One region of the Staphylococcus delphini genome, then DNA from elsewhere that is predicted to be linked to it. Evidence: predicted binding sites of a transcription regulator. Region 1 holds the regulator's gene; the other holds the start of a gene.
The links. Region 1 encodes LexA, which represses DNA repair genes until DNA is damaged. Its sites were predicted from a motif close to CGAACATATGTTCG; they were not measured.
Positions count from the first base shown of each region.

Region 2: the regulator LexA is predicted to act here: its motif matches at 4,875-4,888, upstream of EL101_RS05330 (YolD-like family protein).

Region 1 is NZ_LR134263.1:1,645,579-1,661,826, reverse strand. Features, by position in the region: gene rpsN (30S ribosomal protein S14) at 1-134, shown strand, start outside; gene guaC (GMP reductase) at 215-1,192, shown strand; gene EL101_RS07880 (CAP domain-containing protein) at 1,226-2,215, shown strand; gene lexA (transcriptional repressor LexA) at 2,428-3,051, opposite strand; gene sosA (DNA damage-induced cell division inhibitor SosA) at 3,196-3,429, shown strand; gene EL101_RS07865 (DUF896 domain-containing protein) at 3,700-3,936, shown strand; gene tkt (transketolase) at 4,041-6,026, shown strand; gene EL101_RS07855 (YneF family protein) at 6,184-6,411, shown strand; gene EL101_RS07850 (CcdC family protein) at 6,661-7,131, shown strand; gene sbcD (exonuclease subunit SbcD) at 7,286-8,407, shown strand; gene sbcC (exonuclease subunit SbcC) at 8,410-11,442, shown strand; gene mscL (large conductance mechanosensitive channel protein MscL) at 11,662-12,021, opposite strand; gene EL101_RS07830 (BCCT family transporter) at 12,259-13,893, shown strand; gene acnA (aconitate hydratase AcnA) at 15,222-16,248, shown strand, end outside.
Region 2 is NZ_LR134263.1:1,138,367-1,154,614, forward strand. Features, by position in the region: gene EL101_RS05285 (DUF1381 domain-containing protein) at 81-269, shown strand; gene EL101_RS05290 (hypothetical protein) at 280-741, shown strand; gene EL101_RS05295 (dUTP diphosphatase) at 734-1,261, shown strand; gene EL101_RS05300 (hypothetical protein) at 1,267-1,704, shown strand; gene EL101_RS05305 (hypothetical protein) at 1,908-2,396, shown strand; gene EL101_RS05310 (hypothetical protein) at 2,408-2,947, shown strand; gene EL101_RS05315 (hypothetical protein) at 2,980-3,420, shown strand; gene EL101_RS05320 (hypothetical protein) at 3,440-3,709, shown strand; gene EL101_RS05325 (hypothetical protein) at 3,742-4,416, opposite strand; gene EL101_RS05330 (YolD-like family protein) at 4,437-4,850, opposite strand; gene EL101_RS05335 (RNA-guided endonuclease InsQ/TnpB family protein) at 5,082-6,434, shown strand; gene EL101_RS05340 (hypothetical protein) at 6,950-7,330, shown strand; gene EL101_RS05345 (hypothetical protein) at 7,358-7,573, shown strand; gene EL101_RS05350 (hypothetical protein) at 7,585-7,884, shown strand; gene EL101_RS05355 (hypothetical protein) at 8,172-8,483, shown strand; gene EL101_RS05360 (hypothetical protein) at 8,558-8,773, shown strand; gene EL101_RS05365 (hypothetical protein) at 8,803-9,012, shown strand; gene EL101_RS05370 (hypothetical protein) at 9,074-9,271, shown strand; gene EL101_RS13240 (hypothetical protein) at 9,297-9,458, shown strand; gene EL101_RS05375 (hypothetical protein) at 9,455-9,682, shown strand; gene EL101_RS05380 (metallophosphoesterase family protein) at 9,928-10,728, shown strand; gene EL101_RS05385 (hypothetical protein) at 10,747-11,211, shown strand; gene EL101_RS05390 (hypothetical protein) at 11,214-11,678, shown strand; gene EL101_RS05395 (PHP domain-containing protein) at 11,771-13,261, shown strand; gene EL101_RS05400 (helix-hairpin-helix domain-containing protein) at 13,560-16,055, shown strand; gene EL101_RS05405 (hypothetical protein) at 16,136-16,248, shown strand, end outside.

The sequences.
Region 1 (16,248 bases):
CACGTTTAACACGCAGATGTAAAGTGACAGGTCGACCTCGTGGTGTGTTACGTAAATTTGAAATGTCTCGTATTGCATTTAGAGAACATGCACATAAAGGTCAAATTCCTGGCGTTAAAAAATCAAGTTGGTAAAGCGATTTCCTCTTTATTTTACTTTGTTCCTTAAAGATAGTATATTATCAAAGGAATAAAAAGATAAAGGGGCTTTTTTTATGAGAATTTTTGACTATGAAGATATCCAACTCATCCCGAATAAAAGTATTGTAAAAAGTCGTTCAGAAATCGATACATCAGTTCAATTTGGACCGAAACGTTTTAAATTACCAGTTGTGCCAGCCAATATGCAAACAGTGATGAATGAACCTTTGGCTGAATGGTTTGCGCAAAATGATTACTTCTATATTATGCACCGATTTGATGAAGCAGCGCGTTTACCATTTGTTAAAAAGATGCAAAGTAAAGGGTTATATGCTTCAATTTCTGTAGGTGTGAAACCTGGTGAATTTGAATTTATTGATGCATTGAAAGCTGAGAATCTTACACCAGAATATATTACAATTGATATTGCGCATGGGCATTCAGATCAAGTGATTGACATGATTCAATATATTAAGGAACATTTACCTAAAGCGTTTGTCATTGCAGGTAACGTCGGTACACCAGAAGGCGTCAGAGAACTTGAAAACGCGGGCGCTGATGCAACGAAAGTCGGCATTGGTCCGGGGCGTGTTTGTATTACAAAAATTAAAACTGGATTTGGGACAGGTGGATGGCAATTAGCTGCAGTCAATCATTGTAGTAAAGCTGCCCGTAAACCTATTATTGCAGACGGTGGTATTCGTACACATGGCGATATTGCAAAATCAGTGCGCTTTGGTGCATCGATGGTCATGATTGGCTCCCTCTTTGCGGCTCACGAGGAATCACCGGGGGAAACAGTTGAAATAGAAGGTAAAAAATACAAAGAGTACTTTGGTAGTGCATCAGAATATCAAAAAGGCGAACGTAAAAATGTTGAAGGCAAAAAGATGTTTGTAGAGCATAAAGGCTCACTGCAAGATACACTTGTAGAGATGCAGGAAGATTTGCAAAGCTCGATTTCATATGCGGGCGGCAAAGATGTTGATGCATTGAGAAAAGTAGATTATGTTATTGTACGCAATTCTATATTTAACGGAGACCGTGACTAAAAGGAGCTGTTCATTATCAAAAAATTTCTTTCAATGATTGGTGTCGGAATTATTCTCTTATTACTCGTACCCATTCAGCCGATTGAAACATTTTCTAAAATTGCGACACCGATTACCCAACAAATCGATCAACTTGTAGAAGGTAAAACGAACGAAACAACACTCAAAAAACCGAATGAACAAAAATTTGCAATTAGAAATATACAAATGAATATGAGTCGCGAAGAAGTCGAACAAAAGTTAGGTCAACCTGAGTCAGAAATTGGTAATGAATACGGAACAAAATGGGAAGTTTATCATCAAGATTTTAGCAACTTTGTGATGGTCAGCTATATTGACAATAAGGTGCATGGTTTATATACAAATCAAAATATGATTACATCGAAAAGTGGTGTCAAATACGGAACGGCTCAAAAAGCGGTACGTAAAGAACTTGGCCAACCAATTAAAGGGATTCAAAAAGGTCGCACCATTTATGAAAATGATAACGATGAATACGATATATTTGATAAAGACGGAATTTATACGACTGCCTTTTATGATCAACATGAAAATAATCAATTAACAGGATTGATGCAAATCAGTCATCAAATGGAAAATAGATTGAACAGTCAATATGCAGCCCCATCAAAATATTTACAAGAAAGTTTTGAGAAAGAAGATTATTATTTATTAAATGCTGAGAGAGTTCAAAAAGGCTTGCAACCCCTGAGCTATTCGAACAAATTAGCTGGCACTGCGCGTAAACATAGTACTGACATGGCTGAAAATCAATATTTTGACCATACAAATCTTAAAGGTGAATCACCATTTGATCGTATGGAAAAAGACGGCCATCAATATCAGACAGCGGCAGAAAACTTGGCATATGGTCAAACGAGTGCGATTTTTGCGCATCATGGCTTAATGAATTCAAGTGGCCATCGTAAAAATATTTTGAATGAAAATGTCAAAACAATCGGTATAGGTGTTGACTTTAATGAGAAACGCCAGCCGTATTGGACTGAAAATTATATAGGATAATGTTTTGAATGGTAATTTTGGGGAATAGCAATCATGGAAGTGATTTAAATGACATCAAAGCAGAACCATTCAAAGCAAAATACTGTGAATAAAAAGAAAACAACAGATGATATTTTAATACAAGTGAAAAAAATTCTGAATAAAAATTAGAAAGAGCGGACCTTACATATCAGTTGTAAGGTCCGTTTTTTGAAGGAGTGGTTTACGCAAGATTACATTTCTCTAAACAAGCCAATGACTTTACCTAATACTGTAACTTGTTCTAGATAAATAGGTTCTAAACTACTATTTTCTGGTTGTAAACGATAACGATTTTTTTCTTTGTAGAAACGTTTTACAGTAGCCTCATCTTCCTCAGTCATTGCAACAATGATGTCACCATTTTCAGCAATCGATTGACTTCTTACAATGACTTTATCTCCGTCTAGAATACCAGCTTCAATCATACTATCTCCCACAACGTTAAGGATAAAAATCTGGCCGTTATGTGTCGATGTAAAATGTTCAGGTAACGGATAATACTCTTCAACATTTTCAATAGCAGAAATAGGTGTTCCTGCTGTAACTTTACCGATGACAGGCACATAGATTGTTTCTTCCATATTCACAGGTTCGCCCATCAATTCATTCACAATCTCTATAGCGCGCGGTTTCGTAGGGTCTCGTCGAATATAACCTTTTTCTTCTAATCTTGACAAATGCCCATGTACAGTCGAACTTGAAGCTAACCCCACAGCCTCACCAATTTCACGAACACTTGGTGGATATCCTTTTGATTGCACGACATGTTTAATAAATTCAAATATTTCACTTTGTCTTTTTGTTAATTCTCTCATTTTCCACACTCCTTCTCAGTACTATTTGTTGATATTATAACATACCACACGAACATTAACAAACGTTTGTTCGTTTTGGTGTTGACATAGAACATTCGTTCTGTTAGATTATTAATACAAACAAACGTTCGAGGAGTGACGAAGATGCTTCACATTAAAAGTTCAGAGGTTTACTTGTTCTTATCAGTGTTTATCATTTCTTTAATTTTATTTTTATCATTCTTTTTACTCGCCACTGATGCAAGCAAAACAGAACAAACGTACGAAATGACAGATCATCAACTTAAAACGACACAAACAGAACAACATCAAAAATACGAACAGCAGCGCAATCATACCAACGAACAGTCCGTTGTAGCCGTGACGCTGAGTCATTAAATAAGCCACACAAAGACCATAGAGAGAAAAAGGTTCAGGTTATCTTCTCTATGGTCTTTTTCTAGTTTCTTCTTTAATATGTGTAAATTCTTTAAAAATACGAAAGGGTCTTTTTAGTGGAGGAAATGAAATACTATATGAGAAAAAAGTATTAGTTCTGAATAACGCTCAAACAATGACAGCGCTTACTTTCGTACCGAGTTCAAGCGTTTGGTTTTATAACATTTTTCTGTTATATTTTTGTAAAGAAAATCACGGAGGAGAGCTCATATGCTTAGTAAAGAAAAGTTAAATCGAATTAATGAACTCGCAAATAAGAAAAAAAGTGAAGGCCTTACTGAAACGGAAGCAAAAGAACAATCTCAATTAAGAAGTGAGTATCTAGAAGTATTTAGAAGCAGTTTTAAAAGCCAAATCGAAAACACAAAAGTGATAGATCCAGATGGCAACGATGTAACGCCTGAAAAATTAAAAGAAGTTCAAAAGCAAAATCAATTGCGTAGTTAGTATTTTTGAATAAAATGGATAACGCGGTGCCATTTATTAGGCTTCGGACACTGTTTCGGTTATAATGTAATTATGATATGGAATGAGAAAGGAAGGATTTTCAAATGAGTCAACGAAATGATAGCTTAGCTATAAATACAATACGTGGATTAAGTATTGATGCTATTGAGAAAGCGAATTCAGGTCACCCTGGTTTACCAATGGGGGCAGCACCAATGGCATATACTTTATGGACACGCCATTTAAACTTTAATCCAAATTCACATGAATATTTCAACAGAGATCGCTTTATTTTATCAGCAGGTCACGGATCAGCATTACTTTATAGTTTATTACATGTGTCTGGTTCACTTGAACTTGATGAGTTAAAACAGTTTAGACAATGGGATTCTAAAACACCAGGACACCCAGAATATCACCATACACAAGGCGTAGAAATTACGACTGGACCACTTGGACAAGGTTTTGCAATGTCAGTTGGTATGGCAATGGCTGAAAAACATTTAGCTGCTAAATTCAACAAAGATATCGACGTTGTTGATCACTACACTTATGTATTGGCATCTGACGGTGACTTAATGGAAGGTATTTCACATGAAGCAGCTTCACTTGCAGGGCACTTAAAATTAGACAAATTGATTACACTTTATGATTCAAACGATATTTCTCTAGATGGGGAAGCTTCAAAAGCATTCTCTGAAGATATTAAAAAACGTTTTGAAGCTTATGGTTGGAACCACATTCTTGTAAAAGACGGTAACGACATTGAAGCGATTGATAAAGCGATTGATGAGGCTAAAGGTCAAGCTGGCCCAACAATCATTGAAGTGAAAACAATCATTGGTTACGGTTCACCTAACAAATCTAACAGTAACGCGTCACATGGTGCGCCACTTGGTGAAGAAGAACGTAACTTAACATTCGAAAGCTATAACCTTGATCCATCTAAACACTTCCATGTTGAAGATGAAGTTTATGACATTTTCAATTCGACAATGATTCAACGTGCGGATGAAAACGAAAAAGCATGGAAAGAAAAAGTGGAACAATACGCTGAGAAATACCCTGAATTATACAAAGAGTTCGAAGATGCTATGGCAGGTAAATTACCTGAAGGCTATGAAAATGAACTTCCTAAATTTGAACTTGGTCACAAAGGTGCTTCTCGTGCAGACTCTGGTGATGTGATTCAAGCCTTAAGTAAAGCAGTACCAACATTATTCGGTGGTTCAGCTGACTTAGCTTCATCAAACAAATCAAATGTTAAAAACGAAACTGACTTCTCTGCTGAAAATGGCATTGGTAAAAACGTATGGTTCGGTGTACGTGAATTCGCAATGGCTGCAGCGGTTAACGGTATGGCTGCACACGGTGGTTTACACCCATATGGTGCGACATTCTTCGTATTCAGTGACTATTTAAAACCAGCATTACGTTTAGCAGCGATTATGGGCTTGCGTTCAACATTCGTATTCACACATGACTCAATTGCTGTAGGTGAAGATGGTCCAACTCACGAACCAATCGAACAATTGGCTGGTTTAAGAGCGATTCCTAACTTAAACGTTATTCGTCCAGCTGATGGTAACGAAACACGTGTTGCATGGAAAGTCGCTGTTGAATCAAACGACACACCAACTGCATTAGTATTAACTCGTCAAGGTTTACCTGTATTAGATGTGGAAGAATCTACAGTTGAAGAAGGCGTAAGAAAAGGTGCTTACGTTGTATTCGAAACTGAAAAAGCTCCAGAATATGTTTTATTAGCATCTGGTTCAGAAGTAAGCTTAACAGTAGACGTTGCTAAAGCGCTTGAAGAACAAGGTAAAGGTGTACGTGTCGTTTCAATGCCAAACTGGAACGCATTTGAAAATCAATCAAAAGCATACCAAGATGAAATTTTATTACCACATGTTGAAAAACGTGCGGCTGTTGAAATGGCAGCTTCATTAGGTTGGCATAAATATGTTGGTATGAACGGTGTTGTCGTAGGTATCGACCGTTACGGTGCAAGTGCGCCTGGCGACTTAGTTGTTGAGAAATACGGCTTCACTAAAGAAAATGTTTTAGCAGAAATTGAAAAATTATAATTTCCTCTAAAATAGTGTCAAATATAGCGTCGAGCTCGATCAGTCGATTTTGAGCTCGGCTTTTCTTTTTGGATTTGGTATAAATTTGTCTTCCATATCTTGAAAAGCATACATAATTTTAGTAAAATGCAAAAGGATAAAGAAAGTGGGTGAAACTATGGCTACATGGTTAGCAATTTTATTAATTGTTATTGCACTTATCGGTGGATTAGTTGGGGGCTTTTTCTTAGCACGTAAATATATGATGGATTATTTAAAGAAAAACCCACCAATCAATGAAGAAATGTTACGCATGATGATGATGCAGATGGGACAAAAACCATCTCAAAAGAAAATTAATCAAATGATGACAATGATGAACAAAAACATGGATAAAAAAATGTAATGTTCTTTAACGTTAACGATAGCAAGGATTTGTGCTGGAATTAGAAACGCGCACATCCTTGCTATTTTCTTTTTTGAATGTATCTGAAACAGAAGTTTTGGATTCAACCGTTCAATTATACTTTTTAGTTTGGAAAACTGCTGAATATATTCGTTTTCCATTCAAAACGACAAGTATAGACTATTACTCATTTGGGGTGTCATATGATATACTTATTGGTATCTTTGGATGATGTTAGGAGGAGCAGCGTTGACATATTTAGTTCTATCCATACTCATTGCGTTTGTAATGGGTGCAGGTGTCATTGTCATTAGAATGAAGGCGCAAAAATATCCAGTAAATACAAAGAAAATTATTTTGCCTCCTTTCTTTATGGCTACGGGCGCACTGATGTATGTCGTCCCTTATTTTAGATTAACTGGGTTTGAAATCATTGAATCCGTCGTGTTAGGGGTTGTTTTTTCAAGTGTACTCATCATGACCTCGCATTTTGAAGTCAAAGGTAGCCAAATTTATTTAAAAAAATCTAAAGCATTCCCATTTGTACTGGTCACGTTATTACTGATTCGTACAGTACTGAAAGTCTTTTTAGGTAATTCTGTAGACCCTGGGGAATTAGCGGGGATGTTCTTCTTGCTCGCGTTTAGTATGCTTGTACCTTGGCGACTTGCGATGCTTTATCGATATAAAAAAATCAAAAATCAAATTGTCGCATCATGAGTATGTTATTGACCTTTGCAGTGAGCGTGCTGCGAGGTCTTTTTCTATAGTTGAAAGCAAGTGCAAAATGATAATAAAAATCGTCGGTCGTCACTTGAAATGAACCGTAGCATGCTATAAAATAAAGTCGAACATTTGTTCTGAGGTGATGGAATTGAAATTAATACATACGGCCGATTGGCATTTAGGCAAAGTTTTAAACGGTCATTCGTTTTTGGAAGATCAGCAATATGTTTTAAAACAATTGATTGAAGTGCTTGAACATGAACAACCGGATGCGCTCATTATTGCAGGAGATATTTATGATACGGCTTATCCGAGTAAATACGTGATTCAACTGATGGAAGAAACGATTGCAAAAATCAATTTAGAGATGCAAATTCCGATTGTGATGATTAATGGCAATCACGATGGTAAAGAACGTTTGCGCTATGGTGCTTCTTGGTTTCGACATAATCAACTTTATATTACGACAGAAATTGAGCAATTTTTTGAACCAGTGATTTTGGGGAATGTGGCCATTTATACGCTGCCGTTTTTTACTTTATCTGAAGCACGTGAGTATTTAGAAGTTTCTGTAGAATATTATGAAGAGGCTGTGAAAAAACTAGTCGATCAAGTACGACCACAGTTAAATCCTGCAATGACGAACATTTTAGTGGGGCATTTTACGCTGACAGGTGCGCCAAAAAGTGATTCGGAACGCGACATTACGATAGGTACCATTGAAGCGGTATCGCCACAATTTTTGTTGGATTTTGATGCGGTCATGCTGGGACATATTCATCATCCTTTTGCGAGTCAGTATCAAAACGTCGTGTATAGTGGTTCGCTGTTACAATACTCATTTTCCGAAGTGCAACAAGCTAAGGGCGTGCGCCTATTTCATATTGAAGCCGATCAAGCGATGCGACAAAGTTTTATCCCGTTAAAGCCAGCACGTGAGTTAGAAGTTGTGGAAGCAAGTTTTGACGATATTATGAACGGCCGATTTAAGCGTAAAAGTGATGACAGTTATTTTCATTTTAATGTTGAACATTTAACGCATGTCAAAGACCCTATGCAAAAGTTGAAACAGATTTATCCAAATACATTATCTTTAACACAACAAACGCTACCGTCATCTTATCAGTCTAAAATACTGACAGATGTTAAAAAGTTATCCCCATTAGATATCGTAGACCGATTCTACTCTGAAATGACGACCGGTACGCTTTCAGAGACGCAAAAAAGTAATGTCATCCAGTTGTTAGAAACGATGAATGAGGAGGAATAATCATGAAACCATTAAAATTGCATCTTCAAAATTTCGGCCCATTTTTAGATGAGACGATTGATTTCTCCCGCATCCAATCCAATCAACTGTTTCTGATTAGTGGTAAGACAGGTTCAGGTAAAACAATGATTTTTGATGGGATTGTGTATGCATTGTATGGGCGTGCATCTACAGAAAAAAGAGAAGTGAAACATTTAAGAAGTCATTTTGCAGATGCTACCAAACCTTTAACCGTCACGTTTGAATTTGAAATTTCTGGTAGATTATATAAAGTCGTTCGTGAAGCATCGTTTTTAAAACCGGGTAATAAAAATGAAACGAAACCGAAGCTTGAAGTGTATCGTCATGAGGCAGGACGTTTTGAACTCATAGAAAGCACGATTCAAGCAGGGGAACGCTTTATTTTAGATCTTCTAAAACTTAAGCAAGATCAGTTTAGACAGTTGTTCGTATTGCCTCAAGGTGAGTTTAAAGAGTTTTTAGTCTCAAATAGTACAGATAAGCAAACCATTTTAAGAACGCTCTTTAATACGCAATTATATGATATGTTGAAAAATCGACTCACTGATAAAACGAAAAACATGAAAATTGAAATCGATCAAATCTATACTAAAATACAAAGTGCTTGGGATGAATTGTATACACTTGACCATCCTGATTTGGTAGTGGAAAAAGGACTCAAAAGTGAACAATATGATTTGATGATGTCAGCCTTACCTCAATTTGAAACGATTGCAGAACAACAAGTCTTAAAAGTGCAACAAGAAAAATTAAAGGTTGAAAAAGAGTTAAATAGGGTGAATGAAGCAGTAGATCGTCAAATTTTACGCCAACAATTATCTGAACAACAGCAACAATTGAAGATAAAACTTGAACAATTTAAAGTACGTCAACCGCACATTCAGCAACTTGAACAGCAATTAAAGTTAATGAATGAAAGTAAAATGGCGCTGAAACTGTATCAAAATCTTCAAGAACTTGAAGTGACATTAAAGAGACAACAAAATGAGCATAAACAACTGCAAAATGAAAACGAAAAATTAGAAACAGAACAGATTGAACAGCAAGAAGCGCTTGAAACGCATTTATTACAAGAAGATGAGATGAACCAAAAAGCACAGTATCTTGAGCGCACACGTCATTTTTATCAAGAGTGTGAGCAATTGAAAGAAAAATATGCACGTATGACAAGCATTGAGCAAACGACGCAAAAGTTAGTGCAGCATAATGAAGAAGCAATGCGAAAACTTGAAGCGATTGATAAGGACGATATAGAACGCCAACCTGATTATGAACAAAAATCACAATTACAAGCTGAACAGGCAGCGTTAGTAGAAAAAATTGCGACATTACGCATCGCACAAAATCATGCAACGATTCAAGCGCGTCAACAACATCAGCTTCAACAGTACACTGAGGATTTAAAGCGAATCGATGCGGAGATTGCTCAACAGCAGGCGAATATTCAAGCTATCTCAGAAAATGAACAACAGTTGTTGAATCATGAACAAGCTGTGATGACATTGCGTGCGACATTAAGTCAAAATGATCCGTGTCCGGTATGTGGGCAAACGGTGCATCATGTTGAAGCGGATGCAGATATAGAGCAAATTAAAAAGATTCAACAAGAAAATCGTATTATTGAGCAAACACTTGAAAAACTTAAAGAACAAAAGATTAAATGTGAAGCGAATATCACACACACGAAAGCACGTCTTGCTGAAATCGGTGAAGTTGATTTTAATGAAGAAGACCTCAAAAAGGCAGAAACGGAGCAACACGACATCAAACAAAAACTAGAGGCCATCGATAAAGAAAATTCACGCATTGCAGCCATCCAGGAAGAAGTGGGTCGTATTCATCGAGTGATAGACGAAAATCAACAACAAATACAATTGTTAAAGAAAGAGCAAGAATACATTCAAGAGCGTATGGACAGATTTGTTGCTGAAACGGCATACGACAATATTGAGGCATTCCAAACTGCCTTTACCCAATTAAAATCAACTGTCAATCAGTTTAATCAAGAAAAAGTAACATTAACAGAACGACGTGATCAACTTGCAACAAAGATCAAAGAGCAACAATATGAGATACAATTGCTTGCACAGCAAATCACTGAACGTTCAAAACAAGTGCAAACTTTGAATAATGACATTGATGAAGCATTGGAAGCATTAAATATTCAAAATCGTGAAACATTATTCGATATTTTACAAGATAGTGTGCATAAGGAAGCGTACGAACAACAAGTGACAACGTATTATCAAGAAAAACAAATGGTAGAACTTAAAATACAAGATGTGTCTCAGCAACTTTCCACCATCACTGTTGAAGATTTAGATGTTTTAAAAGTAAAACAACAGCAACAACGTGAAGCTTTTGAAGATGTGCAAAGACGTTTTAATGAATATGCATTTCAAGCGACACAAAATCAAAAAACAGCACAAAAAATTAAAGATGAAGTGACTTATTTAAAAAATACACTTAATGAACAAATTGAATTATTCCAGCTTGCTGAAATTTTAAGTGGCAAAAATGCACATCACCTAACATTAGAAAATTACGTTTTAATGCACTATTTAGAACAGATTTTGTTAAAAGCGAATCAACGCCTCCTCAGTATGACCGGGCAGCGTTATGAATTAGTGAGAAATGAGAAAAAAGGAAGAGGATTTAGTGGGCTTGAGATTGAGGTATTTGATTACTATTCTAACCAAGCGCGTCACATTACATCATTGTCCGGTGGTGAAACGTTCCAAGCTTCACTTGCATTGGCGTTAGGATTAAGTGAAGTCGTTCAAAGCGAACAAGGTGGCATTGCGTTAGATGCGATGTTTATTGATGAAGGATTTGGGACACTTGATCAAGAAACGTTAGAAACAGCACTCGACACTTTAATTCAATTGCAATCGAGTGGTCGATTAGTCGGTGTTATTTCGCACGTTTCAGAACTAAAAAATCGCATTCCGATCATTTTAGAAGTTGTCTCTAAAAACTACCAAAGTACAACGCATTTAAGAAGTAATGAATAAATGATGTTATGCACTATTGAAAGGCATGTATAAGTACTGACAAAATATAATTGTGATGAATCAGCCGCTGACGTATACCCCTCTATAAGCACGCGAAACTGCCACCAATGCTTTTGTATTCAAAGGTGTTGGTGACAGTTTTCATTGATAGAATTCGTAGCGTAGGAAATAAAAAAGAAGCTGAGAAAATTGAATTTCACAGCCTCGCTATCGTATCGATTATTTACTGTCTTTACGTAATAAATCACGAATTTCAGTTAATAATACAATATTCTCTTCTACGACAACTTCTTCTTCTTTTGGTTTTACCACCGTATTGGCGATTTTAACAAAAATGAATAATGCGAATGCAATAATAATGAAGTCGATGATCGATTGAATAAAAATACCATATTTAATGCCATACATTGACCAGTTTTTCGCAAAGTCAACTTCGCCAAATAATAAACCGATTAATGGCATGATGATGTTTTCAACTAATGATGTAACAATTTTATTAAAAGCGGCCCCCATGACAACTGCAATTGCTAAGTCAAGCACGTTACCTTTTAACGCAAAGTCTTTAAATTCTTGTAACATGTCCAATTCACCTCTATTTGCAAAATTTTGAATATCAAAAACGATTATACACGAATGCATCATTATTTCAATACAAAATTTTCATAAACTTCATACATTTCTCAGTACATTGATTATATGATAATGTTTTGTTATGGTATATATGTCGATTGCACTTTTAATTTAATTATTGAGTTTTTTTAATTATTAGTGTGTGATACTTAAAATTTAATATGAGGAAAGGGAGTATGTTATTTTATGAATTCTTCAACTCCAGAACCAAATGGTAAGAAGTTTTCTCCTGTATTCTTAATTAGTGCGATTATCGTTTTTGCGATTGTACTCATTGGTGTATTCATCCCAACGCAATTTGGTGAATTTACGAATACGATTAAACTTTGGATTACAGATAAACTGGGTTGGTATTATCTTATTTTAACTACGATTATCGTATTCTTCTGTATCTTTCTAATTTTTAGCCCAATTGGAAAGTTAAAGTTGGGACGTCCAAACGACAAACCGGAATTTAATACAGTTTCTTGGTTTGCGATGTTGTTTAGTGCAGGTATGGGGATTGGTTTAGTCTTCTACGGGGCAGCTGAACCTATTTCTCACTTTGCGTCTCCACCTAATGCAGATCCACAATCTACGGAAGCATTTACCGAATCGTTGCGTTCGACATTCTTCCATTGGGGGTTTCATGCATGGGCAGTCTATGGTGTTGTTGCGTTAGCGTTAGCATATGCACAATTTAGAAAAGGAGAACCGGGATTACTCTCTAAAACGTTGCGCCCAATTTTGGGAGATCATGTCGATGGTGTCATCGGAACAATTATTGACGTGTTAGCAGTGTTTGCAACAGTGATTGGTGTTGCAGTTTCACTTGGTATGGGGGCATTACAAATCTCAGGTGGTTTAAATTACTTATTTGGTTTACCTAATACAATTGTGACGCAATCTATCATTATTGTTGTCGTAACCATCTTATTTATTATGAGTGCATGGTCAGGATTAAGTAAAGGGATTCAATATTTAAGTAATTTAAACATTGGACTGGGCACATTATTATTGCTTGCGGGTCTCATTGTTGGACCGACAGTGCTCATTTTAAATATGTTTACAAGTTCAACAGGTAGTTTGTTAAATTCATTCTTATTCAACAGTTTTGATGCAGCAGCTACGAACCCACAAAAGCGTGAGTGGATGTCTGACTGGACGCTTTATTATTGGGGTTGGTGGTTAAGTTGGAGCCCATTCGTTGGTGTCTTCATCGCACGTGTATCAAAAGGACGTTCGATTCGAGAATTTATTTCAGGTGTTTTACTTGTACCTGTCATCGTAAGCTTTATTTGGTTTAGTGTATTTGGTGTATTAGGGATTGAAACGGCTAAGAAACATAAAGAGATTTTTGATATGTCAGCAGAAACACAACTGTTTGGTGTATTCAACCATATCCCGCTTGGCATTGTTTTATCAATGATCGCGTTATTACTTATTGCGTCATTCTTTATTACATCAGCAGATTCGGCGACATTCGTTTTAGGTATGCAAACAACGAATGGTTCACTTTATCCAAGTGCATTCATTAAAGTGACTTGGGGAATCGCACAATCATTAATCGCGTTCGTCTTGTTACTTTCAGGTGGCGGTGACGGAGAAGCAGGTTTAAACGCCTTGCAAAGTGCTGCGATTATTAGTGCATTGCCGTTCTCCTTTATCGTGATACTGATGATGATTAGTTTCTATAAAGATGCCAATAAAGAGCGTAAATTCTTAGGCCTTACTTTAACACCGAATAAGCATCGTTTGAAAGAATACGTCGCGAATTCACAACAAGATTATGAAGACGAATTAATTTCAAAACGTAAAGGCTTACGTGAGCAAGAAAAATAGTATCGATCGAAAGGAGCTAGGACATTGCGTTTCCTAGCTCCTTTCTTATGATGAACGAAAAGCAAAATGTGGAAATATCAAATCAATTAAGGTGAATGGGGATAAAATTTTTGATGCCATTGATGCATTTTTTGTTAAACTTGGCCTTCCTATGATTGATGGTTTTTTTGATTGCCCAGAAGGCTTCGCGCTCTTCCTAGGAGCTGCCAGGAGGTTGTGACGAAAGCGTTTAGGATTTGAGCAGAACCGAGCGATAAGCAAAATTGATTTCCAAATTTTGTTGAAATCGCGGGAGTTCTGCCGAAAATCCTACATTTGGAACACCGTTTATTGATTTCGCAGTGCATCCAATCATCGTCACCTCAATCACTACAGCAATCAATATGAGCCACTTTCAAACACAAGAGAAACACACTATTATTCCACACTATCCCATAGGAGTCTCAGCCTTCTGGACAATCTTTTATCAAATATAGCGAAACTGAGTGTAAGTTTATGCAATCAAGCAGACAATAGCATCAATTTTTTGTATCCCATTCCCCCACTTTCCGACTGTTTCAAAATTATTAATGAATCATAAATCTAGGAAGGGGTTAAGGCCAAAAATTTTCCATGTCACAACCTCTTAAACTTAATGATGGCCAATGTTTGACGCACTAACTGTCTAGATGAAGCTAACTGAGTCGATGAAATGGAAGTGTGCCCTCTTTCCTTGCTTTTGTCCATGCAAGATTGCCGGATGGACGAGACGCCCGAGGGATCAGACGAAGCCGAAAATTCAATTTGGCTTCAAACAAGTGTAAACCTTAATCAAGCCAAATTTAGTTGAGGCGAGTCCCTGGGAACGCGAGGCCAAGACAGCAATCGTTTGCAAGTGACATGTTCAAAAAGGGAAAACCTGGAAAGGCGAGTCCATTACAGCAATTGTGAAAATTTAAAAAGGTGACCAATGAGGTAATTTGATGAAAATGCATCAAGTTAAGATAATTAAAAATTTAATTCCCATCCCCATATTTGATCGAGCACTTAATGATAGCGCTTCGGGTCACCACGCTTTGCTCTTTGATTCTATTTTAATCAAACGCTAAAAATTTTGTTCTTCGTTAAAATTCTGCTTTTATCAAACCGAACTACTGTTAATGAAAATCATTCTCAATTAATAACATATACTTATAACGCTATATCATCATCATAACTTTTACTTATAATAACTGATTAGAAAGTCAAAACTCCAAATGGTTACTTTTGCGCTCCATTTAGTTGTTTTCATAAAGCGTTAATTATACAATTAAATAAACGGCATATAAAAATATCAGGGGGGATATTCAATGGCTTCAAATTTAAAAGCACAAGCAAAAAAGTCATTCCAATTAAATGGTAAGAACTTAACGTATTACGATTTAAACACTTTAGAAGAACAAGGTTACACACAAATTAGTCGTTTACCATACTCAATTCGTGTGTTACTTGAATCTGTTTTACGTCAAGAGGATGGCTTTGTTATTACGGATGAACACATTAAAGCACTTTCATCTTTCGGTAAAGAAAACGAAAAAGGTGAAGTGCCATTTAAGCCGTCACGTGTTATTTTGCAAGACTTTACTGGTGTGCCAGCGGTCGTGGACTTGGCTTCATTACGTAAAGCGATGGATGATGTAGGTGGGGACTTAACTAAAATCAATCCTGAAGTACCAGTAGACTTAGTTATCGACCACTCTGTACAAGTAGATAGCTATGCGAATCCTGAATCGTTAGAACGCAACATGAAATTAGAATTTGAACGTAACTATGAGCGTTACCAATTTTTAAACTGGGCGACAAAAGCGTTTGATAACTATAATGCAGTACCGCCAGCAACAGGTATCGTTCACCAAGTTAACTTAGAGTATTTAGCGAATGTTGTCCACGTACGTGAAGAGAATGGTGAGCAAGTTGCATTCCCTGATACGTTAGTAGGTACTGACTCTCATACAACGATGATCAATGGTTTAGGTGTTCTCGGTTGGGGTGTTGGTGGTATCGAGGCTGAAGCGGGTATGCTCGGTCAACCTTCATATTTCCCAATTCCTGAAGTGATTGGTGTACGTTTGACGAACGAATTACCACAAGGTGCGAATGCTACAGACTTAGCTTTACGTGTAACTGAATTATTACGTAAAAAAGGCGTTGTTGGTAAATTCGTTGAGTTCTTCGGTCCTGGTGTAGACAAATTACCACTTGCAGACCGTGCGACAATCGCAAATATGGCGCCTGAATATGGTGCGACTTGTGGTTTCTTCCCAGTTGACGATGAAACATTAAAATATTTACGTTTAACAGGACGTTCTGACGCGCACATTGAAACAGTTGAGACAT
Region 2 (16,248 bases), 510 kb from region 1:
CATTATCGGATATTCTTGATTGATTGGAGATAACCGAAGCATAGATATTACTGTTTTTCAAACAAGGAGGCGCTGAGGAAATGACACAATACTTAATCACAACTTTCGTAGATGTCTATGGTCAAACGTATACAGAAGCAACTAAAGCTAGAGGTAATCAAGCGTTTACTGTTGTAGAAGCAGAAAGTAAGGAAGAAGCAATTAAAAAATACAACTTATATGCTAAAAATAGACAAGTTGGCGAACCTAAGACAAGTGTAAATCAGTGAGGAGCACTAAATGAAATCTAATGAGACGTTAGCAGCAGAAAAATACTTGTATAACTTATTATTAAAAGATAGGTTAAGCATTTATGGGTGTCACGAAGTAACCATTGGAATAGAACCTTTAAGAAAAGGTCGAGAGATTGTAGATTTTTTAACTTACGACAACAAAAATGTTTTTAGAGCTTATGAAATAAAAGTTACAAAACAGGACTTAAAAAGTAGTGCAAAATTATCGTTTGTTGGACATTACAATTACTTAGTGATGACTGAAGACTTATACGAGGAAGTAAAGAATACTAATTTAATCCCGTTTAACATCGGAATTGTGATAGTAGGCAAAGGTGTTATTAAGAAATCAGGAAGAAAGACTTTGAACATGAGCGATAACATTAAGTTGTTAGAAAGTTTGATGAGGTCGCTTGATAGAGAAAATAGAAAAGATAAATTAAAGGATAAAGGTGATGAGATTGGCTAATATACTAACAGTAGAGCAATTAGAAGAATTATTAACGATACAAAAGGAATTCGACGATAGAATACCGACACTTAATCTACAAGATAGCCAAATCGCTTACGTAGTTGAGTTTTTCAAGTGGTTTAATACACTGGAAACGTTTAAAAACTGGAAAAAGAAGAAAGGCAAACCATTAGAAACGCAATTGAATGAACTTGCTAACATGTTAACGTTTGGGTTGAGTATTGCAAATCAATGTCTTGACGGGACTGAAAAAGTTAATGATGAGTTCACACAAAAAGAAATAATAGAGTTTATTGAAAAGGCAAATCGTAATTTAGGATATGCAAATGCCTTTACGCAATTTATGTATGATTTATATGGCTTATACGATTATGATTACAAAACTAAAATGCTTCTACCTTTTGCTTTTGCGTATGAATACTACACTATCGACCAACTCGTTGCGGCATATAAAAAGAAAATGAAAATCGAACTTATCAAACTGAATAAAGGTTTAGAACCTTTGGAAAGCGAGTGAATACAATGAGTGTACTAGGGTTTGTGTTGATTTCATTGACAACTTTATTTTTATTGATGATAGTTTTGTTTCCAGAGGATAGGCTCTACTTTAGAAAATATCCTAAAACAATCAATCTAGATGAATTAGAAATAATTGAGCACTATGATTTAATAAACCTGTATATGAGAGATGGTAAAAATTTTGTGCTTGATTTAGAAGACTACAAAAAGCAATATAATTCAGATAGCGATTTTATAACTTTAGATATTGGCTTAATAGCTAGAAAAGATAGTTTTGTATTATTCGATATGTACGGCGCAGGAACAGCGAAGTATAAAGAAAAAGAGTTGTCATATTTAAAAAATAGTAATGGCGAGTTTACTTCTTTATATGCGAAGAATGAGAGAATGTTTAAGAAATTGGAGTATAAGATTCGTGATGGTAAAGCAAATAAATGTTGAAAAGAGGATTTTATGGAAAGTGTAATTAATAAATCAATCAATTTTATATTATATTTAAATATTTTTATTTTTTGGCTATTTGGCACATGGGATTCTACTAATGAAAACTTAGCAGGTGTTGTGTGGGACATTTTCATGATAATCATTTCGCTCGTAGCTTTACAGTTAATCAACGATAAATCGACAAGAGAGGGTGTTTAAATATGGAAGAATATTGGGTTGCAAAACTTCCGAAAGGATATTGGAACGAACACGCAGATGATTGGGTTAAACCTGTTCATGCAACAATGTTGAGTAGTATTGCGAACACTAAAGAACAAGCTGAAGATTGGTTTAAACAGCGCATTGATAAACCGTTTGTGGTAGTGTCGTTGAAAATAAATTACCATGTAGCAGATTATGCTCAGCACGAAGAAAAAGATTTGACTGAAATTTCAAAAACTGATGCTAAAGACCTTAAAGAACTGACATTTGAAAGTATTGAAGAATACGTTTTTTCTACGGAAGAAAAGTTGTTATTGAGAGATTTATTACGTGCCGCTAGAGAGGACGCTATAAAAGGATTTGATAGAACACTCTATCGTATAAATAAATATGAATTTAGAAATAGTGTTATAGAAAGTGCGCTGAAACTTAAAGGTTTTGAAGTAGAAATATACGAAGATGAACTATATTTGTCGTGGAGAGATTAAGACTTAGCGCTATGGAACGAGCTAAAATGGGGGGGGTAAACAATGAACACAATAGAGGCTTCTTTACTCACAATTGCTTTTTTGGTGCATTAATCTTGCTTGTAAAACCAATTGTGGTAGACAGAAAGAGAATGAAGAAAGTTGTCGCAATTGTAAAAGGAATCGATGAAGAAGTATTTTTAAGAACACCTTTAGAAAAAAGAGTTAAATTAAAACTTGCTAATAAAGAGGAACATGATGTAAGCTGTCACGATTTTAAACAACCAAATTTCATTAATATAAGTCAAAGTGAAAGAATACATAAAACAGCCATAGTTTCGGAGTACCACTATACAAAAGCAGTAATCGTACAAGGCGACTGGATAATTGAAATCTTAGGCGATGTAAATGGGAATCTAGAAGTTGCCCGTATATATCATGTGAAAATAGAAAAACTCTATGTATACCAGATTAGCTGGTATTTTGAAGATAATAAGGTTAAAAATCTAACTGTAAAATCTAGACATTACTTTTACGATGCCAGAAAGGACGAGATTAGCATAAGTATGTGATATGAAAACAAAATAACAGGAAGGTGAATTATATGAAAAGAAATAGACGACTGATATATGGTGCTTTGGGAGAGTATATAGTTCATGGTAATGACAATTTTTTAAACTCAGAACAAATTAAAATAGCAAATGAATACAACAAAGAGCTGCAAAAATTATTAAAGGAATCTTTAAGAGAAAGACGTTTGAGAAAAATTACTACCTTTATTAGTAAAACTCCAAGTTATATATTGCAAGGGCTGAGCAACATCGTTAATGCTTTGATTATACCGTTCGAGTGGATTGCTATGAAAATGGACGATATAGCCGTTACCCATGAAAACAAAATAAATCTAACAGTAAGTAAATTAGAAACAGCAGATAATTTAAATACTTATGCTCATGATGTGGTCTTACCTTTGCTTGAAGATGCTGAAACAGACGATATGTTTGAATTACACCAAAAAGAGATTAAAAAACTAAAAAGAAACTAAATTCATGGAGGAAAAAGAAATGAAAGAACTAACAAAGAAAATTGCAGATATTATGAATTATGAAGTTTGGTATAAAAAGTTAATTTTATTGATTGTATTGTCAGGATTATTGGTTGTAGGAGTATTGCTTGTAGATGCGTTGATTAATGTTATTCGTATCTTGTTTAACATTGAGTTATTTGTATTCTTATCGCCAGTGTTCGCTTTATTATTCTTATTTGGTTGTCAGATTAAATATCCCAAGGATAAGACACGAAATTATAGTGAGTATGCTAAGAATAGAATGTAGAAAAGGAAGAGATAGTGTTGAGCTATCTCTTTTTATTTTGATAATTTCTGGCAACCGATGCAAACAATCAAGCCAATAAGTATGTTTATGAAAATTAATGGCATTTGCTCTACGAGACCGGTTGGGAGCGACCCGAATATTTTACTAAATAAATATTCATAAATCATTTGTTCGTAAAAATCACTAATAGATTTGCTGAAGTCGTTAATAACATAAGTCGTTTTTGGGTATTTTACTCTCCCAGTATTCAGAGTATCGAGTAGCTGGTCGAGGAGCTGAAAAGTGAAAAACGACTGTTGTAAACTAAAATCTTGTTTTTCTATTTTCTCTATGTTTGAAACAGCTTCTTCAATTATTGAATCATCATTTTCAATTTCTCTTAATATCTTCTCACCAGTAGAAATGTTTAAGACGGGAAGTTTAACTTGAGGAGGAACGCTAAGTATCTGTGGAGTTTGTATCTTAGAAAGTTGTGCTGCCAACTCTAATATCGGCTTATTTAACTGAAAATAAAAATCTCTGTAAATTTTATTTAATTGTCGGCTAATTTCAAGCGTACTGTTGAGTTCAGGTAAAACTTCCTTGTTATACATTTGAGCCAATCTAATTTGTGGTCTCAATGCATTTGTCCTTGAGACGGCTCTACTCATTCTTTGAAAAATTTCCATGTTCTTTCTAAATGGGTCGGGGAAAGTAAAATTAGACAATAAACAACATCTCCTATTATTTAAATTTTTATATCATATAAACAATCAAACGGTAACCAAATAGAATCGGTAGAACGTTCATTGGTTAATTGAACCTTTTGATTTAGCTCATCAATAGTTTTAATGTAACCCTTAACTGAGTGCATATAACCATTCTTCCAGTATTCTACTGTTATATAACTATTATTATACACAACATATTGAAGTTTTTGGTTTACATCTTGTATTTGTTCTTCAGAAAGTAGTGGCATATCTATTTTGTTTTGATTTTCTTCATATTGCTTTATCATTTCATATTGTTCAGGAATAGTTTTAAATGGTTGCCACTTCACAGAGCCACGTCCTTTGGGTATTCTTGGGTTAAGTAAATGTCGTGGTATTTTACGATAATCAGTTATATGTTGATATTCTTCAGGTAAGTTTTTATCAATCATTCTGTCACCTCACACACACATTGTAGAACATTTGTTCTTGTTGGGCAAGAGAATATGTTTTATATATTAGTAAGATGTGTTTATTTTTTAAGCGCACCTTTTTATTTGGGCGGTGATTATACAGATTATGAAAAGATTAAAAATAAATTAATGAATATTGTTGACATATAGAAAATGAGGTTGTATAGTATTAAGTGTAACAAAGAAAAAAAATTAAATGAGGTGAAACGAATGGAAAGTGAAAAAGAAAAATATGTCGTGCAATCGTACGGGATTAAGCTAATTAAACCAGTAGGTGTTGATGAAGGAGATTGGGATTTTGCTGGTAAAGTGTTAAGAGATTTAGACTACGCTTGCTTTAGAGTTAAAAATAAAGCAGCTACTAGAACTTACATGAACGTAATTGAGAAATTAGAATATGAAAACATTCATGGTAAAGGAACATATGATAAGTATTTTAAAACGAGATATGGTAAGACATTTTCAGCCTATAACAGCGAATGCGCAAGAGAAGATAAAGAATTAAATAAAGGAGATTTATACAGAGAATATTTCAATTTAATGGCTCGTGAGGGTGAAAAGGTTGTAAAATATAACATGAAAAAAATATTAAATGGGAACGCAAGCAACATTACTTTCAAAAGAAATCAACCAGTCCCTATAACTTCAAGAATGATTTTTATCACAAAAGAAAGTGGGAAATATTATGCTGAGTTGACTTTGCTAAGTCCTGAAAAAGCGAAAGAGCTTGGCAGAAAAGGGAAGAATGGTACAAGAATCAAATTTTTACTTAGCTCTAAAGGACAGGAAAAAGTTATATTAGACAGATTAACAAGTGGTGAATATGATTTAAGAGATAGTCATATTCACGTTAAAAAGAAAGGAAATAAATTAACTAACTATTTAATCATTGCTTATAGACATAAAGTAAAAGACGATAACGATTTGATTCCGAATAAAGTATTAGGTGTTGACTTAGGAGTATCAAAAGCGGCATATATGGCTGTTAGTGAATCACCAGTGTCTGAATATATAAATGGTGGAGAAATTGAGCAGTTTAGAAATGGCGTTGAAGCTAGAAGGAACGGCATGAGAAATCAGTTGAAATATCACTCTAGCAACAGAAGCGGACATGGCAGAGCAACGAAACTAAAGCCGTTAGAAAAACTTAGAGAGAAAGTCAGCAATTTTAGAAAACTAACAAATCATCGTTATGCTAAATTTATTGTTGATACCGCATTGAAAAATAATTGCTCAATTATTCAAATGGAAGAATTGAAAGGTATCTCGAAAAACGACACATTTCTGAAGCGTTGGAGTTATTTTGATTTACAAGAAAAAATTGAGAATAAAGCAATAGCAGTAGGTATTGAGGTGAAAAAAGTTTCTCCTAAATTTACCTCTCAAAGATGTAATAAATGCGGTTATATCGATAAAGAGAGCCGAAAAAGTCAAGAGAAGTTTGAATGTGTGAATTGTGGGCATAAAACTAACGCTGATTTAAATGCCGCAAGAAACCTTTCAATGCTCAATGTTGAAAAAGAAATAAAAGCGCAATGTAAGGCACAAAAAATTAAGTATTGAAAATAAATTAATAAATTAAATATCGCAAGGTGCTAAACGTCATAGCATCGTGGCAGTATCATGTCACAAAATCGAGAAAGTGTCGTTTTAACAAGGTAAATACATAATTTTTAACGATATATAAAACGAAATACACTCGAAAGGTAAACTGAATAATCAGTTTGAAATCTAGCTCACAAATACCGAGTTAGACTACTCGCCAATGTTTGACGTTAGATTGGTTAGAGGTAACAGTACCAAGTTATTTAACAGAGTAGTGATACTATAAATTCGGTACATGTAGTAATCTTCTAGTAACAGTACCAAGTTATTTAACAGAGTAGTGATACTATGATGGTATAGTCTTTTACCCACAGCATGTAACAGTACCAAGTTATTTAAAAAGATAAATTAAATATATAACATGAATAGAAAATTTATAATAGATTAGTTTGCAAACAGAGAAATGGTAAAATGTAAAAAATAGTTATAAAATTTAAGCGATATTAAAAATAAATGAAAAAGGAGACTTAAAAATGAGTCTGTGTGTGGTAAATTATTATGACACTAGAAACAAGTATTTATCTTCTGTACTTTTCGATTCAGACGTTGACGCTATGGAGGAACTCGAGAGTAATAATTATTATATGAAAAAGTGGGGTAATTATTATAATGACGAAACACAAAAATATGCAGTAATAGAAAAATGCATTAGAAATATAAGATATTCAGCAAATAACTCAAATGATGAGCTAAAGTGTTTTGTACTATTTTCTAGAGAAAGATATAAGGAAGAATATTCAAAAGATTTTGTCAGTGCTTATATTTCAGATGAAGCAGGAGTGAAGAAACTGATTAATGAGCTATATAGTGTTGACGATTTTAATAATTTAATATATAGTTATGAAGTGATATGATAACCAAAATCAAAAGGAGAGAATATTATGCGAGTTTATATTGTAGAATATAGAATTTACGACTGGGGCGGTGAGAAAGATAATATGACAGATGGTTCATTTTTTCGTAGTTTCGACGAAGCAGAGTACTACTTGTTAAAAGAAGGATTTAAACATTACGAAGATGACCAGTACATTATTGGTGACGATGTAGATAAGATAGTAGCCACAATTAAAATGTTGACACCTTATGTTGAGATTTAGTTGGTGGAAATATGGATATAATTACTGATGTATATTTAAAATTTATAAACAATAAAAATAAAATAATTTATATTGACAACAAAGAAGTTGAAGTAAAAATTTCTAATAGTTTTGCAACCGATGATGGAAGCGTTTTTGTATTGGCTTTGAGATATAAAGACACATTCGAGATTTTTGAAATATCTCAAATGTATTTTAGCGATTATGTGACTATAAAAACTAAATATGAAAGAGTTGGCGTAAAGAATGAAGAAGAGTTTGATTTTGCTATAGAAAGATTGATAACGAGATATTTATTAGATAAGAATTGAATGTTTTGAAATAATACGTGCGGAGGATAATTTTTATGGAAGTTTCGCAAAACGGTCGAAATTATAATATCGACTTGACCGATAGTATGTACGTCTGTGGGAAATAATGGGGTACAACGGTGATAGTAACATGATTGGAATTTATGATGTTAAAGAAGAAGCAATGAGTAAAGTTGAAGAAGTAAATAAGAAAACTGGTAATCCCGCATATTTCTTAGAGTATGTGCTTATTGAAAGATTGTAAAAAGTAAAGTGCAAACGTAGAACTATTAAAGGAGATGTTTTAAATGAAAGTATATCAACCATGTTATTACAATGGGGAATATTATGAAGACCATATTGAATTGGAGAGTAATTATGTGTATACAAACATAGCTAAAGCGATTAAAGAAATTGAAAGCTACAAAGCGTTCAATATGGGAGGTAGAGAATATAAATATAATAGATTATTTGATGATTTCAAGATGTATAAAAATTTAGTGTTTCCTGCCACAAGTAATCATTCTATTAAGTTACGGGAAGATTTCAGTCTCGATATTCAAAAAGATGGATATGCTTTCATCAAGGTGTATGAGCTAAATACGGAAGTGCTAATGTGAAAAACAAAGAAGAGTTTAATTTTGCTGTAGAGTGATTGATAACAAGATATATGTAGAAAAGGAGTTAAATTAATATGACATTTTGTGTGCGGTCGCAAGAAAAGCAAGCTAGAGAATTTTTGTTAAATCAAGGAGAAGTTGAAGCATCAGAATTAGCGGTAATGACTACAGAAGAAGTTATAAGTAAAATAGAAACATGGGCGGAAAGTAATGATTATATGATTATTTTAGCAGACGAAGATATTGGGTTGATTCCAAAAAGTGCAAAACAGTATTGGTTTTCGAGATAAATTAATTTATAACAAAGGAGAGGTATTGAATGGAAAAATTATATTTTTTACGCACAGAAATGGTGGAAGCGGGGGACGAATATGTTGCTTTACGAGATACCAACGGCAAAGTGATTCTTGAAGGAGATACTTATCACGATAAAATCGAAGAAAAAATTGATGGTTTTATGTCAGGGCTTGCATATTTAGGATACAAAGCAGATATAGTGAAATTAGGCGTAGGAGTTGAATTCCAGTAAGAGGAAGAGTCGAGACTTCCTGAACACAAGCATTCAAAATAATAATCGAGTGGTGAAAAATATGTTTATAATTGAATATACGAGTTATTTTCCAAATAATGAAAGTTATTCTTTAGACGACTATTACTTTGTCGAGAAAGAAGAAGCAATTGAATATTTAAAAAATGATGGGTTTAAAATGGAGCGGCATGATATTTATAAAAAAGGCGAAATGTTCGGAACTAGGGCAAATATAACTCAATTAGCTAAGTTTAAATAATTTAATTATGAAAGGAGAGGCAATAATGAAATATGAAAAAATGTGGGAACAGCTACTCAACGAAGTGAAAGAACGCATGGATAAATACGCTTTAACAGATAGATATAGGTATCAATTTTTCAGAATGTTGCATGACAGAATGAAAATGATTGAAAAAGAAGATAAGACACGGGAGGACTATGAATGAATGAACTATTCAGAGCTGTGGCACTGGACGATGATTACTATGGGACTGGTACTACATTAAAAGGCTTTGGAGTATTTACTATCAAATTTTCAGACGATTATTTCGCTAAGACTGGTAAACGAAAAGAAACGTATTTGTATACAGATTATCATGGAAAAGTTAAAGTTGATGAGAATTCTATTGAACAGCTTGAGACTAAATTTAAAAAGGTGAAAAGTCTTTGATTAAAGGAGAAATATCAGATGGAAAACAGGAAAGCAAAATTATGGTTGGGAGTTGTTCTTTTATACTTATCACTCTCCGTAACAGTTAATGTGATAACTACATCGTTTATGGGCTTTGTTATTACTGGCATGCTTCTCATGTCAGTGTTCGGTTTAAATTTAATTATAGAAAACTTAGACGTGTGATAAATTCTAGGTTTTAAAGATAAAATAATTGCAAAAATTATAAGGAGAAAGTTAGATAAATGAATATTTCATATATTAGTGATTTACATATTGATAATTGGGTTAAACACAATAACAACCAAATCAAACACGAAAAACAAGTTAAAGAGTTTATTAATAATTTAATTGAAAGAAGTAATTTAAAAGTCAAGGAAGTGTTAGTTATTGCTGGAGATATTTCACATTACAATAGAATCACAATGTGGGTGCTAGAGGAGTTCTCTAAGCAATTTGATAAAGTATTCTTTGTGAGTGGTAATCATGACTATTATTTAGTATCTCAACAACAAACGAAAAAATATAAAAATGAAAGTAAATTGCGGGCTAAAGAATTATCAGAGTTAGTTAAACAATTAGGCAATGTGACTTTCTTTAATAGTATGTATAGTGATAATTCCGAAGTGTATAAAGGGGTTACATTTGCTGGTGCTACTATGACTAGCCTACCAACAACAGAAGAGGAAGTTAGATTCTATCGTGAATTCATGAATGATAGCAAGTACATTACAGAAGAGCCCAAGTTGTACAACACTTATGACAAAGTAATTTATGAGAACATTTTAAGTGAGAAAGTAAAGCCAGATGTATTTCTCTCACATTATCCGTTAATCACAACATCATCTCATAGAAAGAATCTAAGTGATGGTTCAATCGGTTCATATAAATGTGAGGTTAGTGAATTGATTGCGCCGATTAACTTTTTCGGGCACGTACATGAACATCAAGTAATGTATAAGGTTGCTGACACGAAGCATTATTGTAATGCATTGGGTTATCCGAATGAGAATACAAATACTATTATTAGACAAATTGAAATTTAATTCAAAGGAGAAGATAACATGAAAAGGTTACTATTGGAACACGCTGATAAAATAATTGAATTTGAAGAGATAATTAGAGAGAAGTATAAAGTAGAAGATATTGAGCTAAAGGTAAAATCTTACACGTCATATTTTGGAGAAGAGTTACGTGTGGAGTGTGAGCAAGGAGACTATCTCTTTATGTTTTATGATGAAGATGGTGAGTTAGAGGTTAAATACCACTATGCGCCAATGAAAAATGATAAGGAATTTTCTATCACTGTTGATGAAACGGCTACTTATCGTGAGAGTTGGGATTTAGAAATTATAAAGCTAGAAAATGGTGATTTTACTTATAAAAACTGGCGTGATTATGTTTCTACTCATAGTTTTACTGATATTGATTCATTAGTGGAACACGTAATTGAGCACGACACATTGTCTAAGCAAGTTACTTACAGCAACAATGAGGTAGAATTCGATTATACAATTTTGGAGGATTAATTATGGAAAGATTGCTTGTTAAATATGCAGATAAAGTAGTTGAGTTTGAAGAAAAATTAAGAAATAAATACAAATCAGATAGCATTAAGTTAGAGGTAAGGTCATCTGTATCGTGGCTTGGAGAAGAGCTTCGAGTAGAATCAGAACAAGGAGACTATCTTACGTTATTTGATGATGAAAATGGTGAGTTGAGTATTGATTATTATTTTGTACCAACTGAAGAAGCCGAATCATTTACAATCGAGGTTAAAGGTACCTACGTGTTTCGTGAGGAATGGAAATTAGACATTATTAAATCATCTGAAGGTAAATATACTTACAAAAAATGGTACAGAAAAGTACCTGCATTTGATACAATCGATTCGCTAATAAAGCATGTTGATGAAGACGACCCAACTTCTAGAGTGCATATTTCAGACGGCAAAGAAAGCAGAGAATATGACTATAAAATCTTGGAGGAGAGATGATGATGAAATCAGAAGAAAAGAAGCTAAACAGGGCTCGAAAAGCTAAATATTACAGAACAAAAAGAAATAAAATAAATTTCTAAGGTGATAAAATGGCAGAAAGAAACGAATATGTACTACACCATAACCATTCATATTACTCTAACTTGCGTTTAACAGATGCGATTACTTCACCAAGACAATTAATCGAGACAGCCAAACAATATGGTTATAAAGGTATGAGTATTACTGAACATGAATCACTTTCTAGCGCTGTCGATATGATTAAAACAGTGAAAGAGATGAAAGCTAGTGGAGAATTACGAGAAGATTTTAGAATGCTGTTGGGCAATGAAATCTATCTCGTTGATAGCTTGGAAGAGGTTAGAGACAACTATGAAAGCGGAAAAACAAAATTCCCACATTTTTGTTTAATTGCAAAGAATAGAAAAGGTTTTGAAGCATTAAGTAAATTAAGCTCACAAGCGTGGAAGAATTCGTTTTTTAGTAGTTCTATTATGGAACGTGTTCCAACTGAAAAAGCATATTTAAGAGAAGTAGCGCAGTCAGATGAGTATAAAGGAACATTGATGGCAAGCAGCGCATGTCTTGGAAGCCCAATCTGCTTATATTTACAAGAAAAAATGCTTATGGAACAAACTTTTGATAAAGAAAAGATTCAAGAAGCACACAACAAAGCTAAAAATGAAGTTCAATGGTGTGTTGATACATTTGGTAAAGACGATTTTTACATTGAATTACAGCCAGCGGATACACCCGTGCAACGTTATGTTAATGAAAACTTATTAGAGTTTGTTAAAGAATTTGATTTAAAATATATAGTTGCTTGTGACACACATTACGCCAACAAGTCTCATGCTACAATTCATGCTGCATTTCTCAACTCTAAAAATGAAGAGCGTGAGGTAGAAGAGTTCTATAAGTATACATATATGCATAGTGTAGACGATATTTATAAACAAATGGCTTACTATTTAGGTGAAGACGTGGTCAAACAAGCGCTAGAAACTACAACGGAATTATACGATAAATCAGAGGATTATGACTTAGCCCATTCACCAATTATTCCACGAGCCGAGATTCCTGAATTTGAGTTAAAGCACTTGTTTCAGCCCGCTTATGACAAATATAAGAGTCTTGAAAGATTAGCGTATTCTGATAAGAAAGACGAAAGATATATGCTTCATTTGTTAGAGGAAGGTTATCTGAGGGAGCTACACAAAGAAGATATAACTAAAGAAGAGTTTCATCAAATATTAGCAAGGCTAGATGTTGAAATGGAAGAGATTTTAGGTGTAGGAGATAAGATTAATCAAACAGTAAGCTCATACTATATTACTGTGCGTGATATAATCAACACAATTTGGGAAGAAGATACTTGTAACGGATATTCTGGTTCATTAGTTGGCAGTGGACGTGGGTCATCTGGTGGTTTCTTATCATTGTTCTTACTTGGAATTACTCAAGTTAATCCATTAGAACATAAAAATATGCCACATTTCAGACATTTGCATAAAAGTCGTCAAGATTTCCCTAAATTATTGGGGATTAAATGTGAACGCAAGACAAAGCGGTGTGCTTAGAATTATTCTAAGTGCTAACAGTATCAGTTGAATAAGACTACCATTCAAGCCTTACAAGGAGATAATGGAAATAAATTAAAAGACGAAGCAGCTGACTAAGAGAGCCTAAGGTCTATTAATAAAAATAGATAGCTGGTAATACTGTGCGAAGCCTTTAGTTCAAAGGAACGTGCAACGACTATCCTGTAAAGGAGTACGCCTGATTTTGTCACAGGTGGAAGCGCATTTACATACATATGTATGGTGATATAGTCTATTCCGACTGTTAATTCAGTGTTAAAGTATTAGGAAACTAACGGTGTATAAGGACGTAGATGTAGACATAGAAAGTAAACGAAGACAAGAAGTTATTCGAGCATTAAAGAATAAATATGGTGAAGATAAGGTTCTAAATGTTGCTACTTTTACAACAGCTGGTACTAAATCTTGTATTAAAATAGCAGCAAGAGGATTGGGAATCGAGGATACAGAAGCCCAATATATTGCTAGTTTGATTCCAACTGAGCGTGGACAACAGTATACACTCAGTGACTGTTTATATGGCAATGAAGAAAAAGGTAGAAAGAAACAACAACAATTTATTAATGAGATGGAAAAGTATCCAGAATTATTGAAAACAGCTTTAGGTTTAGAAAGTATTGTCGTTGCTAAATCACAACATGCTGGTGGAGTAATCATCTTTAATGATGAGATTCATAAACACAGTGCAATGATGAAAGCGGCAAAAGGAGAAGCAAGTATTACTCAATGGTCGCTTAAAGATAGTGAGTACATGGGTTTAGTAAAGTTTGACTTATTATCGATTGATAACTTGGATAGGATTAGAAGCACCTTAGAATTGATGGAAAAAGACGGTGTGATTGAATCAAAAGGAAGTCTAAAAGATACATTTAACGAGTATCTACACCCACGTGTACTTAATCATGAGGATAAACGTTACTATGAATTAGCTTCAAGAGGGATAGTAAACGATACATTCCAATTCAACACTAATATTGGTATTGAAACATTAAAGAGAATCAAGCCTGAAAACTTTGAACAATTCAGTGCTGCTAACTCATTAATGCGATTGCAGTCACAAGAAGGTAAAGAACCACCAATGGACATTTTCATTAAGCATAAAGAAAACATTCAAACTTGGTATGATGAAATGAATGAGTGGGGATTAACAGATAGCGAAATTAAGGTTATGGAAGAGCATATTGGACATACGTTAGGAGTCTCTCCTGTGCAAGAACAAGCTATGGGACTATCTGGAGACCCTAGAATCGCAAACTTCACTGTAGAAGAGCAGAATAAGCTCAGAAAGGCTATTGCAAAGCCAAAAGGAGCGGCTTTAGATGAAATAAAATTGCTGTTTTATCGTAAAGGTAAGAAACAAGGAACAAGCAAAAACTTACTTGATTATGTATGGGAAACTCAATTCACACCAATGTTCAGTTATGCATTCAGTTCCATTCACTCTAATCTGTACTCAATCATCGGTATTCAGAATTTACATCTCAACTTGTTCTACAATCCAATCTATTGGCAAACAGCGTGTTTAAACGTTGACAGTGGCGCTACATCAGAAGATAGTGAATTTCTCGTAGACCATGAAAAGATTGCTAATGGTATTGGTAAGATTAAAGAGTTCGGTGTAGAAGTTAAGTTACCTGATGTTAACAAGTCTGATTTTGCGTTTACACCTGACGCTGAACACAATGTAATCATTTATGGACTTAAGCCTGTTAAGTCATTAAACTCAAAGACAACGCACCATATTATCGAAAACAGACCATACAACTCTATCGAAGATGTACTTACTAAGCTATATGACAATAAACTGGTTACAAACACACAATTAATTAATATGGTTAAGTCTGGCATGTTAGATAACATTTGCGAGTCACGTAAAGTAGCGATGATGGAAGTTATCAAACATATAACTAAAGTCCCTGAAACTTTGACTATGCAAAATATTAAGACATTAATTGAGTCCGGTATTCTTGAAGGTAGACCAGAAGAAGAAATGGTGCTATTTAGAGAATCATTTAAGAACAAAGTGGTCAGAAAAGAGAAGCAAGGTAAATATAATGTTAAGATATTTAAAGTTGAAGATATGGAATTGTACGACAAATTGTTTGGTAACACAGGTGTCGTAAATGTTACAAGTAACTATTATGAAGTTGATGAGAAGCAGTTCAAGAAAGTGTTCGATAAGAAGATTAAAGACCTTAAAGAATGGTTAAAGTCTGATGAGCAACTTAAGAAAGTACAGAGTTATGAATTGAATAAGCAGTGGATTAAATATGCTTTAGGTAGTTATTCAAAATGGGAAATGGAAACATTGTCGTTCTACTACCATGAACACGAGCTATCTCAAGTAGACAGTAAAATGTACAACCTAAGCAGATACAATGAATTGCCTGAAGAACCCCAAATAGTTGATACATTTATGTTTAAAGGAAGAGAGTTCCCTAAGTACAAAATCGATTCAATTGCCGGTGTTGTGATTTCTAAGAACGCTACAAAGAATATGGTCACAATTATTGCTACCGATGGTTCAGTAGTACCAATTAAGTATCAAGGAAATTTCTCTTACTACAACAAGGCAGTAAAAAGAAATGGCAAGATAGTTGAGGATAGTTGGTTTGGTAAAGGGAATTTATTAATTGTTAGTGGATTTAGAAGAGGTAATCAATTTGTCGCTAAGAGATATGCTGATTCAAACACTTCCACGACAACAAAGCTAATTGATTATGTAGGAAAGAACGGCGAAGTCACTTTTAAACTAGAAAGAGAATATATTTAAAATATTCTCTTGACTTGTTGTAAATTAGAGCATATAATGATTAAAGAAATAAATTATTTGAAATAGAGAGGAGGATAAAAGTGAGAGGGACGATTATTGTGAACAACACACAGCAGTATTTGGAGGAATTAGAAAGTGAAATTACATATGCTAGACAAATGATTAATGAGTCAGCTGCAAAAGTTAATGAATT